Regions from separate parts of the Arthrobacter sp. TJ-238 genome, predicted to be linked through region 2. Evidence: predicted binding sites of a transcription regulator. Region 2 holds the regulator's gene; the other holds the start of a gene.

Region 1 (6,486 bases), on a different contig from region 2:
CTTCTCCGGCTTGTCGGCCACGACGGCCTCGGTGGTGAGGAACAGGCCCGCGATCGAGGCCGCGTTCTGCAGCGCCGAGCGGGTGACCTTCACGGGGTCGTTGACACCGGCTGCGAGGAGGTCCTCGTACACGCCGGTCGCCGCGTTGAGGCCGTGACCCGCAGGCAGGCCGCGGACCTTGTCGACGACGACGCCAGGCTCGAGGCCTGCGTTGAAGGCGATCTGCTTCAGCGGTGCGTCGATGGCGACACGGACGATGTTGGCGCCCGTGGCCTCGTCACCCGAGAGCTCCAGGTTGGCGAATGCCTTGGCGCCGGCCTGGATGAGGGCAACACCACCACCGGCGACGATGCCTTCCTCGACGGCTGCCTTCGCGTTACGGACGGCGTCCTCGATACGGTGCTTGCGCTCCTTGAGTTCGACCTCCGTGGCTGCGCCGGCCTTGATGACTGCGACACCGCCGGCCAGCTTGGCCAGGCGCTCCTGCAGCTTCTCGCGGTCGTAGTCGGAGTCGGAGTTCTCGATCTCGGCACGGATCTGGGCCACGCGACCGGCGATGGCGTCGGCGTCGCCGGCTCCCTCGACGATCGTGGTCTCGTCCTTGGTCACGACGACCTTGCGTGCGGTACCGAGCAGGTCGAGGGTGGCGGTCTCGAGCTTGAGACCCACTTCCTCGGCGATGACCTGGCCGCCGGTGAGGATGGCGATGTCGGCGAGCTGCGCCTTGCGGCGGTCACCGAAGCCCGGAGCCTTCACGGCGACGGACTTGAAGGTGCCACGGATCTTGTTGACCACGAGGGTCGCGAGGGCTTCGCCTTCGATGTCCTCAGCGATGATCAGCAGCGGCTTGCCGGACTGCATGACCTTCTCGAGGACTGCGACGAGGTCCTTCACGTTGCTGATCTTCGAGTTGACGATCAGGATGTAGGGATCCTCGAGCACCGTCTCCTGGCGCTCGGCGTCGGTGACGAAGTAGCCCGAGATGTAGCCCTTGTCGAAGCGCATGCCCTCGGTGAGTTCCAGTTCGAGGCCGAACGTGTTCGACTCCTCGACGGTGATGACGCCTTCCTTGCCCACCTTGTCGAGGGCTTCGGCGATCAGGTCACCGATCTGCGTGTCACCGGCGGAGATGGACGCCGTGGCAGCGATCTGCTCCTTGGTCTCGATCTCCTTGGCGGAGGCGAGCAGCTCATCGGTGACGGCCTTGACGGCCTTCTCGATGCCGCGCTTCAGGCTCAGCGGGTCCGCACCGGCAGCGACGTTGCGCAGGCCTTCCTTGACGAGGGCCTGGGCGAGCACGGTGGCCGTGGTGGTGCCGTCGCCTGCGACGTCGTCCGTCTTCTTGGCGACTTCCTTGACGAGCTCGGCGCCGATCTTCTCGAACGGGTCGTCGAGTTCGATCTCCTTGGCGATGGACACGCCGTCGTTCGTGATGGTGGGGGCGCCCCACTTCTTCTCGAGCACGACGTTACGGCCACGGGGGCCGAGCGTTACCTTGACGGCATCAGCGAGGATGTTGAGGCCTCGCTCGAGGCCGCGGCGGGCCTCTTCATCAAAAGAAATGATCTTGGCCATAACGGCTTAGGTCCTTTCGGGACGGTTTCATCTGAAGCACTTGAATGCTCTGCCTGTGTGCGGTGCCCGCGACGGCCGGACGACGCCTGAACGATCTCTTTCACGTTCCGGGCGCCATCCCCACCACAGAGGTTTTCCTGCCTCTCCACCCGCAGATTTAGCAGTCTGCGCGCGTGAGTGCCAACTCAATAATTAGCACTCTCACCACGTGAGTGCAACCTGCCGCAGCCCGGGACGGCGACCTTGCGGCGGCTCGGGTAACGGCCGCGACGGGGGCGTAGCGCGGAGAGCATCGAGCGCATAGGTTGGGCGTACAACGAGCAGAAGGGGAGACACAGTGTCGTCGTCAGCAAACGGTTCGGACAGGCAGCCCGACGGGTCATCGCATGAGCACTCCGGCGCGCAGGAACGGGACGGCGGGGCTCCGGGAAGCACTCCGCAGGGAACGGGGCAGGGCCCCACCGCCGCGGAGAACGCTTCCCCGCATCGTTCGAGCGCGAGCGACGCCGACCCTTCGCCGCCGAAGCCCGTCCCCCGGCCCTACACGCCCGGGAGCGAGGACCCGTCCACGCACCGGTCACCCGCCCAGAACCCCCACGCCCAGGGGTATTCGCAGGGGCCCTACGGACAGCCCTCCCCCGCACAGGGCGGGTACAACCAGGGCGGGTACAACCAGGGCGGGTACAACCAGGCCGGGTACAACCAGGCCGGGTACAACCAGGCCGGGTACAACCAGGCCGGGTACCCGCAGGGGCAGTACGGCCAGCCGCACGCGCCCCAGAAGTCCCGCGTGGTCGCCGGAGTCCTCGGGATCCTGCTGGGCTCCCTCGGCATCCACAGGTTCTACCTCGGCTACACCACGATCGGGGTCGTCCTGGTCCTCATGTCCACCGTCGGGGTGTTCCTGACGTTCGGGCTCAGCGCCATCGCGGCGGGCATCTGGGGACTCGTCGAAGGCATCCTGATCCTGGTCGGATCCGGATCGTTCCGGACGGATGCACGCGGCATCCCGCTGAGGGACTGACAGCTTACGGGTCGACCGGCCCTGAGTGACCGGCCCGCGGGACGGGTCGGGGTACTTACTGGAACTCCGGCCCGAGCACCACGGAGATGTACGGCGAGATCCCGGGGCTGTCGGCGAGATCGCCGATGCCCAGGTCTGCCGCCACCGACTCGGCAGCGGAGCGCTGCTCCTCGCCGTTGTAGAAGACCACGGAGGTGTCGAGCGGTGCCCCCGCCCAGTTGCCGGGGAGCACCGACACCCAGCCCTCGGACGCCAGACGGGCGGCGGCCACCGAGGCGAGCCCGGGGGAACCGGTGCCGTTGAGCACGTTGACCGTCTGCGCCAGGTCGGGTTCCTCCCCGTCCGTGCCCATGGTCGAGGTCGTCTCCCGGCCTGGCGCATCGGTCGCCTCCGCGTCCGCGTCCTGTGTGGCCGATGCCGATGGAGCGTCGGACGCCTCGTCGTCCTGCGCCGCGGCCTCGCTCGGGGCGCTGGTGGGCAGCACTGCCGTCGCGCCGTCGCCGCCCCCGGTGAGGCCCAGCCGGGGAAGGAGGAAGTACGCTCCCAGACCGATCACGAGGGCAAGCACTCCCACCGTGATCTTGAGCCCCAGACCGCCCGCACGCGCCGGGATGAGCCGCTCGCGGTGGACGCCCTGGCGCGCCGAAGCCTCCGGGACCTTGTCGAACTCGTCCCGTGGGTGATCAGTCATGGATGAGGATGTCCTTCGCTCGTGGCCGTGGCGGGCTGGATCAGATGTCCGCGCCGAGGCGGCGGGCGGAGCGTGCCTTCTGACGAGTGGACCTCAGGCGCCTCAGTCGCTTCACGAGCATGGGGTCGTGAGCGAGGGCTGCCTCGGTGTCGATCAGGGCGTTGAGCACCTGGTAGTAGTGCGTCGCGGACATGTTGAACAGGTCGCGGATGGCCTGCTCCTTCGCGCCCGAATACTTCCACCACTCGCGCTCGAGGGCGAGCATGCGCTGTTCGCGGTCGCCCAGGGCCGGCTTTGGGTCCTGCCCGGAGGTGTCCGAGTGCCTCTGCGGATCGGCCATCGCGCCACCGCCTTCCATCTGCCGGCACAACTGTCATCCCATGGTAGAGGGGAATTACACCGGTGTCATTCCGGACACGGCCGTGGGAGGAGCACGCAAGAATGGGCCCATGACCCACGACGACGGAGCACTCTTCGACCTTCCCGAGACCCTTCCCCGGGACGGGACCACGCGTGGGCGCGGGCCCGGCAGGAACGCGAAACCCTCCGTCCCCTCGCCCAACGCCTCGGTCTTCCCCTTCGCGGCACCCGCGGACGTGGGCGACCTCCTGCCCGCGGACTGGGCAGCGGCCCTGAAGCCCGTGGAGCCCGTGCTCCACCAGCTCGCCGAGTCCCTCGGCGCCGACCTCGACAAGGGCGGGCGGGTGCTGCCCGAGGCCCACTCCATCCTGCGCGCCTTCACCACGCCCCTGGATCGCGTGCGGGTCGTCATCGTGGGGCAGGACCCCTACCCGACGGTGGGCCACGCCGTCGGACTCAGCTTCGCCGTCGACCCCGCCACGCGCCCCATCCCGCGCAGCCTGGCGAACATCTACCGGGAGCTCGCCTCGGACACGGGGTCCGCACCACCCGCCACGGGCGACCTGTCGGGCTGGGCCGAGCAGGGCGTCCTCCTGCTCAACCGGGTGCTGACGGTCCGCGCAGGAGAAACCGCCTCACATCGCGGGATCGGCTGGGAACTGGTGACGGACGCGGCCATCCGGGCGCTCGTGGCCAGGGGCGGACCGCTCGTGGCGATCCTGTGGGGCAAGGACGCCCTGCGCCTCAAACCGATGCTCGGCCCGACGCCCACCGTCGAATCGGCGCACCCCAGCCCGCTCTCCGCCTCCCGGGGGTTCTTCGGCTCACGACCGTTCAGCCGCGTGAACGAACTCCTGGCCCAGCAGGGCGCCGACCCGATCGACTGGTCGCACACATCGGCGGCCCCGGGTGCATAGGACAGGCCGTTCCCGACGGCCGCCGCGCAGCTAGCGCCGTCGGTTCCTCTGCCGCTCGTCGGAACTGAGCTTCCTCGTGAACGGTCGGGCCAGGTTGTCACCCAGTACCACCCCGGCCGCCACAGCGAGAACGATGGTCAGGGCGTTGAACAGGCCGAACGCGCCGTCGCTCGCCACCCCGGAGTCGATGGTGAGCATGTACATCGAGCGGAAGATGGTCAGCCCCGGGTACAGGAACAGCACGGCCGGTACGGCCACGACCAGCTGCGGGGCGCCGAGCCGGAGGGCGACGACGCGGGAGAGCGCACCGATGAGGATCGCCGCGAGGGCCGGCGCGAGCCGGTACCCCGCCCCGGCGGCCATGGCGCTGATCATCAGGAGGTAGCCCGCCACGGCGACGAGCGACGTCGGGACGACCAGCCTCACGTCCGTCTGCTCGGCGACGCAGATCATCGCCACGGCCACGAACGTGAGCAGGGCAACCACCGGCCACGGGTACTGGCTGCCCGAGGACTCGAGCACCTCGAGCTCGGGGATCCCCAGGGCCGCTCCCGCCACCAGCGCGACGGCGATACCAGCCACCAGCGCTGCGAAGATGAGGATCGCCGAGAGGAAGCGTCCCGCGGCAGTGACCGGGAAGCCGTTGATGGCGTCCTGGGTCGCGGAGACCAGCCGTCCGGTCGGCAGGAGCAGCAGGATCCCTCCCACCACCACGAGCGCCGGGGAGATCGGCACCTGCAGCCACCAGAACAGCATGGCGATCAGCGTGACCAGTGCGGACGACGTGGCGACCGAGAAGAACTCCGGCACGCGCCACTCACCGAGCTTGCGGCTCACCAGGTCGACCAGGATGCAGCTGACGAACCCGATGAGGGATCCGAGCGGGGTCCCGCCGACGAATCCGACGATGGCCGCCGAGAAGATCCCGAAGGCCGCGGTCACCATCCAGCGGGGGAAGGGCTTGGGGCGGTGGATGATCTCGTCGAGCCGCTGTGCTGCCTCGGTCCGCGAGACCCCGCCGTCGGCGATGTCGGAGACGAGCTGGTGGATGGCCGTGAGACCGGCATAGTTGTTGGTCCACGAGCGCACCACCCGCAGCACCGTCGTCGGTGTCTGGTCCTTCGCGGAGTAGTTGATCACCACCGACTGGTTGGTGATGTCCACCTCGATGTGGTCCAGTCCGAACGCAGCCGTGACGGCGATGATGCTGGTCTCGACCTCGAGGGCCCCGGCGCCGTAACGGAACATGGTCTCGGCCAGGTTGAGGGCGAAGTCGAGGGCCTTGCGCGCACTGGCATCCGGGCCGCCCACGTGGATCATCGGGTTCGCGTAGGGGCTGCCGGCCAGTCGCTCGACGATGCTCATGGCCTGGGTCGGCGGCGCCTCGCCCTGCACGAGCCGCCGGAGCACCGTGCGGGCTGCGGCATTGGGCCGGCTCGACGCCGGGACGCTCCTGGGGGTGGTGGGCAGGGCGTCCGTCGGCCGCGGCTGTCGCCGACCCGGACGCGGAACCTTCGGTTCCGTTGCGGGACGCCGTGGAGGCGTGGTGGCTTTCGGAGGTTTCCTTCCGCTGCTGCCTTGACCCGCCGTGAGCCTGCTCTTCTCGTCGTCGCTCGGATCGAAGGGACGCCGGATGACGGGCAGTGCTTCGGCGACGGGCGACGGGTTGTTGGGGGGCAAGTGGGCTTCCACCGGTTTCTCACGGTTGCCGTCTGTCATGGGAGCACCTCTTGAATCGTCCATCCAGGTGGTTCGGGCGGCCTGAGAGGCCTAGTAGAAAGGCTGCCGGTGACGGCGCCAGTGGATCTGGCGGGCTACGCGTTCACCCACCGAGTGCCACACCCGGTAGGTGCGAGGCCGGACGACGGCGTCGTAGCATCCCGCGAAGTCGGTCACCGTCTTCGTGAAGCTCGTCTTGA
Region 2 (6,486 bases):
CGCTGACGACGCCGGGGCGCAGGGCCGTCGCGGGGCTGATCGCCGACGGACTCGTGGACCCGGCCGCCGCGTTCGCGGGCCGCGTGGTCCTGACCCTCGACGGCAGGCTGCTCGCGGACGCCGTCGTGCGGCGACTGCTGCCGGACTGACGTCCGCTCAGCGGATCAGGCGCAGGTTCAGGGCGTACCGGTACGGCCGCCCCCGGTTGACGTGGATGCCCGCATTGACCGAGAAGATCGTGATGACGACCCAGATGAGCGCGTTGACGACGGCGAAGACGCCCCCGATGTCCGGGACGAGCGACAGGAGCCATGCCACGAGGGCCAGGGCCGTCGGCGGAAGCGTGAAGTTCAGCGCCTCCTTGGACTCCTGCGCGGTGAACGGGCCACGGTCCTTGAAGATGAGGTAGATCAGCAGGGAGGGGATGAAGCCCAGGATCCCGCCGAAGTGTGCCAGCGTGGCGTACTGCCGGTCCTCCGACGCCGTCAGGGGGAGTGCGGTGGCCGGGATCCCCTCGAACGCGGGGCGGGATTCGTTCCGGCCGTGGTGCTGGTGGTCGGCGGTGTTGGACAACTTCGATTCCTTTGGTAACTGGTGGAAACTCTCCCCCGGAGTGTGCTCCAAGGATACGTGGTGGCCCGGGCCGTCCGGCTCACGTGGTCCCGGGCGGAGCGGTCAGGAAGTCGATGACCTCCTCGACACGGCCCAGCAGCGACGGCTCCAGGTCGGCGTACGTGCTGACGCCCGCGAGGATCCGCTTCCACCCGTGCGCGACGGCGGCCTGATCGTGGTGCGGCCAGCCGAGACCGGCGAGGATGCCCGTCTTCCAGTCCTGGTGGCGCGGCACCACGGGCCAGGCGTCGAGTCCGAGAGCCGCCGGCTTCACGGCCTGCCAGACGTCCACGTAGGGGTGGCCCACGATCAGGACGTGGTCGCGGGCGCCGGGCACGGTCATGGCCTGCTGCGCGATGCGCCATTCCTTGGTCTGCGGCAGCAGGTGGTCGACGAGGATCCCGAGCCGGCGCTGCGGTCCCGGCCCGAACGCCCGCACGGCCCCCTCGAGGTCGTCGACGCCGTGCAGCGGTTCCACGACGATGCCCTCGAGCCGGAGGTCGTCGCCCCAGACCTTCTCGACCAGCTCGGCGTCGTGCTTGCCCTCGACCCAGATCCGGCTGGCGCGCGCCGTCCGCGCGCGGGCCCCGTCGACCCGGACGGAACCGGAGGCGGTGCGGGTGGAGGCCGGCGCGGCGCGCGTCACGGGCGCGACGACGTGCACGGGCGCGCCGTCCAGGAGGAATCCGTGGCCGAGCCGGAAGGTGCGCTTCTTCCCACGCCGGTCCTCGAGCACCATGACGTGCAACCCGCCGGACTTCTCGACGCGGACCACAGCACCGACGAAACCGCTCTGCACGTCCTCCAGGACCATGTCCTTCTCGACCGGGACGTCGGGCAGGGCGACCCGCCTGGGAGCCGCGATGTCCTGTGCTCCCCAGCCGTAGTCCATGCCGAGCCTGCCCTTCCGGTAAGGGCGCCGGCGGTGTGCCGCGGCCCGGGTCCCAATGCTAACAATCGCTGCGGACGTACTAGACTTGGCACTTGGGCGTGTCGAGTGCTAACCGCTCGGAACCACGCGCCCGCCGCGCTCGTGAGGGAAGGGAACAGACCCGGAGGTGACACAGGAATGAGTGAACCACGACGCCTGGAGGTGCTCCGGGCCATCGTCGAGGACTACGTCCATTCCCGGGAGCCCGTCGGCTCCAAGGCCCTCGTCGACCGCCACGGGCTGGGCGTCTCGTCCGCCACGATCCGCAACGACATGGCCGTCCTCGAGGAGGAGGGCCTCATCGCGGCCCCCCACACCAGCTCGGGCCGCATCCCCACGGACAAGGGCTACCGCCTGTTCGTCGACCGTATCTCCGAGGTGAAGCCGCTCTCGGCCCCCGAGAAGAAGGCCATCCAGACGCTCCTCGAGGGCGCGGAAGACCTCGACGACGTCATGGACCGCACCGTGCGTCTGCTCGCGCAGCTCACGAACCAGGTCGCCGTCGTGCAGTTCCCCCGGGTCGGGGGAGCGTCCGTGAGGCACATCGAGTTCGTGCTCCTCGCGCCGCAGCAGATCCTCGTGGTCCTCATCGCGAGCAACGGCACCGTGCAGCAGCGCATCGTGCGGACGCCCGCCGCGATCCAGGAGGCCGAGCTCGCGGACCTCAGGCAGCGCATCCTCTCCGCGGTGTCCGGCATGAAGCTCGCGGCGCTGCCCGCCGAGCTCGGGGTCGCCCTGTCGCAGTTGCCCCCCGCGCTGAGGGCGCACGGGGGTACGATCATCAGGGCACTCGAACAGCTCGCAGGGCTCGGCCGCGACGACCGGATCCTGCTGGCGGGCACGGCGAACCTCGCCCGCTCCACCGGCGACTTCCCCCTGAGTATCGGCCCCGTGCTCGAGGCGCTCGAAGAGCAGGTGGTGATGCTGAGGCTCCTGTCCGAGATGGAGTACGACGCCCGCGGCATCTCGGTGAGGATCGGGAGCGAGAACCCGTACGGCGGCCTGTCGGGGGCCTCCGTCGTCGCGACGGGCTACGGACCGGACGCCGGTGCGAAGCTCGGGGTCCTCGGACCCACCCGCATGGACTACCCGACGACGATGGCCGCCGTGCGCGCCGTCGCCCGCTACCTCTCGAGGATCCTCGAGGAGTAGGCGAGTGCCCTCCGGGGCAGCCAGACAATTTCCGCCGGCAACGGCGAGCAGCAGACAGCAGTCTCCAACAGGAAGTGATGTGCACGAGTGAGTAATCACTATGAGGTCCTCGGTGTGGCGCAGGGTGCGACCGGCGAGGAGATCAAGAAGGCGTACCGCAAGCTGGCGCGCAAGCTCCACCCGGACGTGAACACCGGGGAGGACGCCGCGGAGGACTTCAAGCGCGTCACGCACGCCTACGAGGTGCTCTCGGACCCCCAGAAGCGCCGGGTCTACGACACCACGGGCAACGAGAACGGCACGGACAACGGCTACGGCGCCGGCTACTCGGGCTCCGGGTTCGCGTTCCAGGACATCTTCGAGACCTTCTTCGGCGGGGGCGGCCAGCAGGCCGGCGCCCCGACCAGGACCCGCCGGGGGCAGGACGCCCTGATCAATGTGCGGATCGACCTGAAGGACGCCGTGTTCGGCGCCAACAAGAAGATCGAGGTGGACACCGCGGAGGTGTGCCCCACGTGCGACGGCAGCTGCTGCCAGCCCGGCACGTCCGTGCGCACCTGCGACATCTGCGGCGGTTCCGGCCAGGTCCAGCGCGCCGTGCGGTCCATCCTCGGCCAGGTCATGACGAGCGCGCCCTGCGGCACCTGCCAGGGCTACGGCACCGTGATCCCGAGCCCCTGCCACGAATGCAGCGGTGAGGGCCGCATCCGGGCGCGCCGCACCCTGACCATCAAGGTCCCCGCCGGCGTCGGCACGGGCACGCGCATCCAGCTCGCAGGACAGGGCGAGGCCGGCATCGCCGGCGGGCCGCAGGGCGACCTCTACGTGGAGATCCGCGTCAACACCGATTCGACCTTCCTCCGCGATGGCGACGATCTGCACGTGACCCTCAGCGTCCCCATGACGGCGGCCGCGCTCGGGACCAGCGTGCACCTCGACACCTACGACGGCGACCAGGAGCTCGTGATCAAGCCCGGGACGCAGGCCGGGGAGATCGTGACACTGCGGGGCCTCGGCGTCACGCACCTCCGCGGCCAGGGCAGGGGGGATCTCCGCGTCCACCTCAACGTCGAGACCCCGCGCAACATCGACCACCAGCAGGAGGAGCTCCTGCGCCGGCTCGCGGAACTGCGCGGCGAGGAGTACACGGACGGGCAGCTCGCCAGCAGCGGCTCCGGCGTGTTCGCTCGCCTCCGGGAGCGCCTCGGGAACCGCTGAGCATGACGAGACCCCTCTTCTTCGGGCCGGCCGACCAGGTCCGGTCGGCCGAGCCCGGTGCAGCCTTCGTCCTCGGCGGTGACGAGGGGCGCCACGCCGCGACCGTGCGCCGGCTCGTCGCGGGGGAGCGCATCGATGTCTCCGACGGCGCCGGCTACCGGATCGGTGGCGTGATCGCCGCGGTCGGGACGGGTACGGTCGAGCTCCGTGTCGAGACGGCGGGACAGGATCCGGCGCCGCGGCATCGCCTCGTGCTCGTGCAGGCCCTGGCCAAGGGCAGCCGCGACGAGCAGGCCGTCGAGGCGGCCACCGAACTCGGCGTCGACGGCGTCGTGCCCTGGCACGCGGAGCGCAGCATCGTCCGGTGGCGAGGCGACAAGGCCGAGAAGGGCCGGCAGAAGTGGGTATCGCTCGTCGGCGCGGCCGCCAAGCAGTCCCGCCGCTCGTTCGTCCCCGATGTGCACGGTGTGCTGGACACCTCCGGGCTCGCCGCCTGGGCGGCGTCGGTGGACCGGCTGGTCGTGCTCCACGAGGACGCGGGGGCCTCCCTGGCGGACCGGGTGTCGGCGCTGCGCCTCTCCGGCGGACTCGACGAGCCGTCCTCCACGGCCGTCGTCGTGGGGCCCGAGGGCGGCATCAGCGACGCCGAGCTCGGCAAGCTCCGGGACGCCGGAGCGCACACGGCTCGCCTGGGACCCCATGTCCTGCGGTCGTCGTCGGCCGGGCCGGCTGCCCTCGTCCTGCTGAACCACCTGCTCGGCCGCTGGTAGTCACCGCCCTACCTGACCACGACGCTCTTGGAGTCGTGTGCCTCCCCGTCACCCTCGGGCACGGACACCGTAATCTCGTACCGACCCGCCGGCAGCGTCACGGAGAAGGAGTAGGCACCGTCCTCCGGGGTGATGTCCACCGACCCGTCAAGGAAGAGGCCCGTGCGTCCGCCCGCCGAGCCGTCCAGGCTGCGGTCGATGCGCCACGCGACGGATTCCTCGGAGGAGTGGCCCGTGCCGTGGATGATCAGGCCGGAGGTGTCGGCTTCCACGTCCTGCTGGGGATCGATGATCCAGACCGGCGCGAGAAGCTCGGTGTCCCGCGTCCACTCGCCCACCAGGTCGATGGCATCGAAGGCGCGGATATCCGCGGCCCCGTCGACGAGGACGACGACGGAACTCGCCTCGCCGCCCGGGATCAGGCCCGCGTTGGCAGCGGCCGCGGTCGCGGTGAAGACGAGCTGCTGCAGCGCCAGGCGGGCCGCGTCCTCGTCGAGCCGTGGCGCGAACGCGTCGGCGGAGATGTCGAGCGTGATGACGTTCTTCGTGGAGATCGCCGAGCGCACGCTCGAGGCCTGCTGCCATGGGGACCGGTAGTCGGGGTCGAGGGGCGTGCCCCCGGTCATGAGCCGCACCGCGTCGGCAATGGGATCGCCGGTGGACCCCTCGGGAGCCGGGAGGAATTCGCGGAACAGCCGGTCGTCGCCCTCGACGTCCCCGAGCCAGTACACGGGCAGGAGCGCCTGCGCCGACCCGGCGGGGCCGGCCGCCGCGCCCTGCGTCCGGATCGGGGGACCGGAAGGGCCGGCACCTTCCACGGAGGACGTCGGGACGGGCTCGGCGATGGCCGTGCTGGGCCCCGCGCCCTGGAGCAGACCGGCGTTCGGGACGATGAACACCGTGCTCGCGACGAGCACCCCGCCGGAGACGAAGAGGATACCGGGCAGCCCGAGGCGACTCCTCTTCAGGGGATCCTGCTCACTCATGCCGGCCCCCTTCCGTCGGGCGCGCCGCTGCGCGGGTGGATGTGGAATGTTCGCGGCCCACCGACATCGAGAGTCGGTGCTGGCGCGGACCGGGTGCCGGTCTGCGCTGCCGGACCGGTTTCAGCTTGGCACAGGGCGGGGGGACGTACCCGCACGAAAACCTCCTCGCGGCGCGACTGAAACCCGATCGATACGAAGCCGTTGCCGATTCGCGATGAAAACCGAGCGTCACTCGGTCGAGGTGCCGGATACCCCACATAACAGCCGGAGGTGACTTCCTGCGGGAATCAAGAGGCCTCTGCTCCTGATGACGGGAGGGGAGGAAAAGGGCCATGGCGTAACATTGGCGCTACTGCCACCTGCGCCGATCAGCCCGCATATCCCCCCGCGGGAGCGGCGCCCGGCAGGGGCAGCACCCATCCACACGAGCACGACTACTCGAATGAGGGCGATCAGAGGCCGGACGGCCGAGCTATGAGCGAATCTTCAACAGGCATCAATGCGGCAGGACTGGACACCAGGATGTTCGTCTTCGACTCGACGGAGCAGATGGTGCAGGCCCTCGGTTCGAACGACGAGGCCCTCCGTCTGATCGAGGACTCGTTCCCGGGCGTCGGCCTCCAGGCGCGGGGCAACGAGCTGACCATCACCGGGCCGTCGGCGGACGTGCTGCGCACCGAGCGGCTCATCGGCGAGATCCAGACGATGGCCCGCAACAACGCGACCGTCTCCCCGCAGGTCCTCGAGCAGCTGGTCACGATGCTCAAGACGCAGAGCGCGGCCCGGCCGTCGGAGGTCCTGTCCGTCAACATCCTGA

The links. The regulator HrcA, encoded in region 2, represses chaperone genes, less so after heat shock. The targets are predictions, from matches to a motif close to TTNGCACTCGNNNNNNNCGAGTGCNAA.
Region 1: groL (chaperonin GroEL) is a predicted target of HrcA. The motif match lies at 1,733-1,759, and genes of this name have one in related genera.

Annotation. Positions count from the first base shown of each region.
Region 1 is NZ_JBZCNH010000002.1:30,186-36,671, reverse strand. Features, by position in the region: gene groL (chaperonin GroEL) at 1-1,575, opposite strand, end outside; gene AC4D2O_RS03515 (TM2 domain-containing protein) at 1,913-2,599, shown strand; gene AC4D2O_RS03510 (LytR C-terminal domain-containing protein) at 2,655-3,290, opposite strand; gene AC4D2O_RS03505 (DUF3263 domain-containing protein) at 3,331-3,630, opposite strand; gene AC4D2O_RS03500 (uracil-DNA glycosylase) at 3,740-4,567, shown strand; gene AC4D2O_RS03495 (threonine/serine exporter family protein) at 4,598-6,286, opposite strand; gene AC4D2O_RS03490 (lipid II:glycine glycyltransferase FemX) at 6,338-6,486, opposite strand, start outside.
Region 2 is NZ_JBZCNH010000006.1:310,091-316,576, forward strand. Features, by position in the region: gene hemW (radical SAM family heme chaperone HemW) at 1-149, shown strand, start outside; gene AC4D2O_RS14955 (DUF4870 domain-containing protein) at 157-573, opposite strand; gene AC4D2O_RS14960 (DUF3097 family protein) at 653-1,504, opposite strand; gene hrcA (heat-inducible transcriptional repressor HrcA) at 1,682-2,695, shown strand; gene dnaJ (molecular chaperone DnaJ) at 2,783-3,913, shown strand; gene AC4D2O_RS14975 (16S rRNA (uracil(1498)-N(3))-methyltransferase) at 3,916-4,683, shown strand; gene AC4D2O_RS14980 (GerMN domain-containing protein) at 4,692-5,669, opposite strand; gene AC4D2O_RS14985 (PhoH family protein) at 6,144-6,486, shown strand, end outside.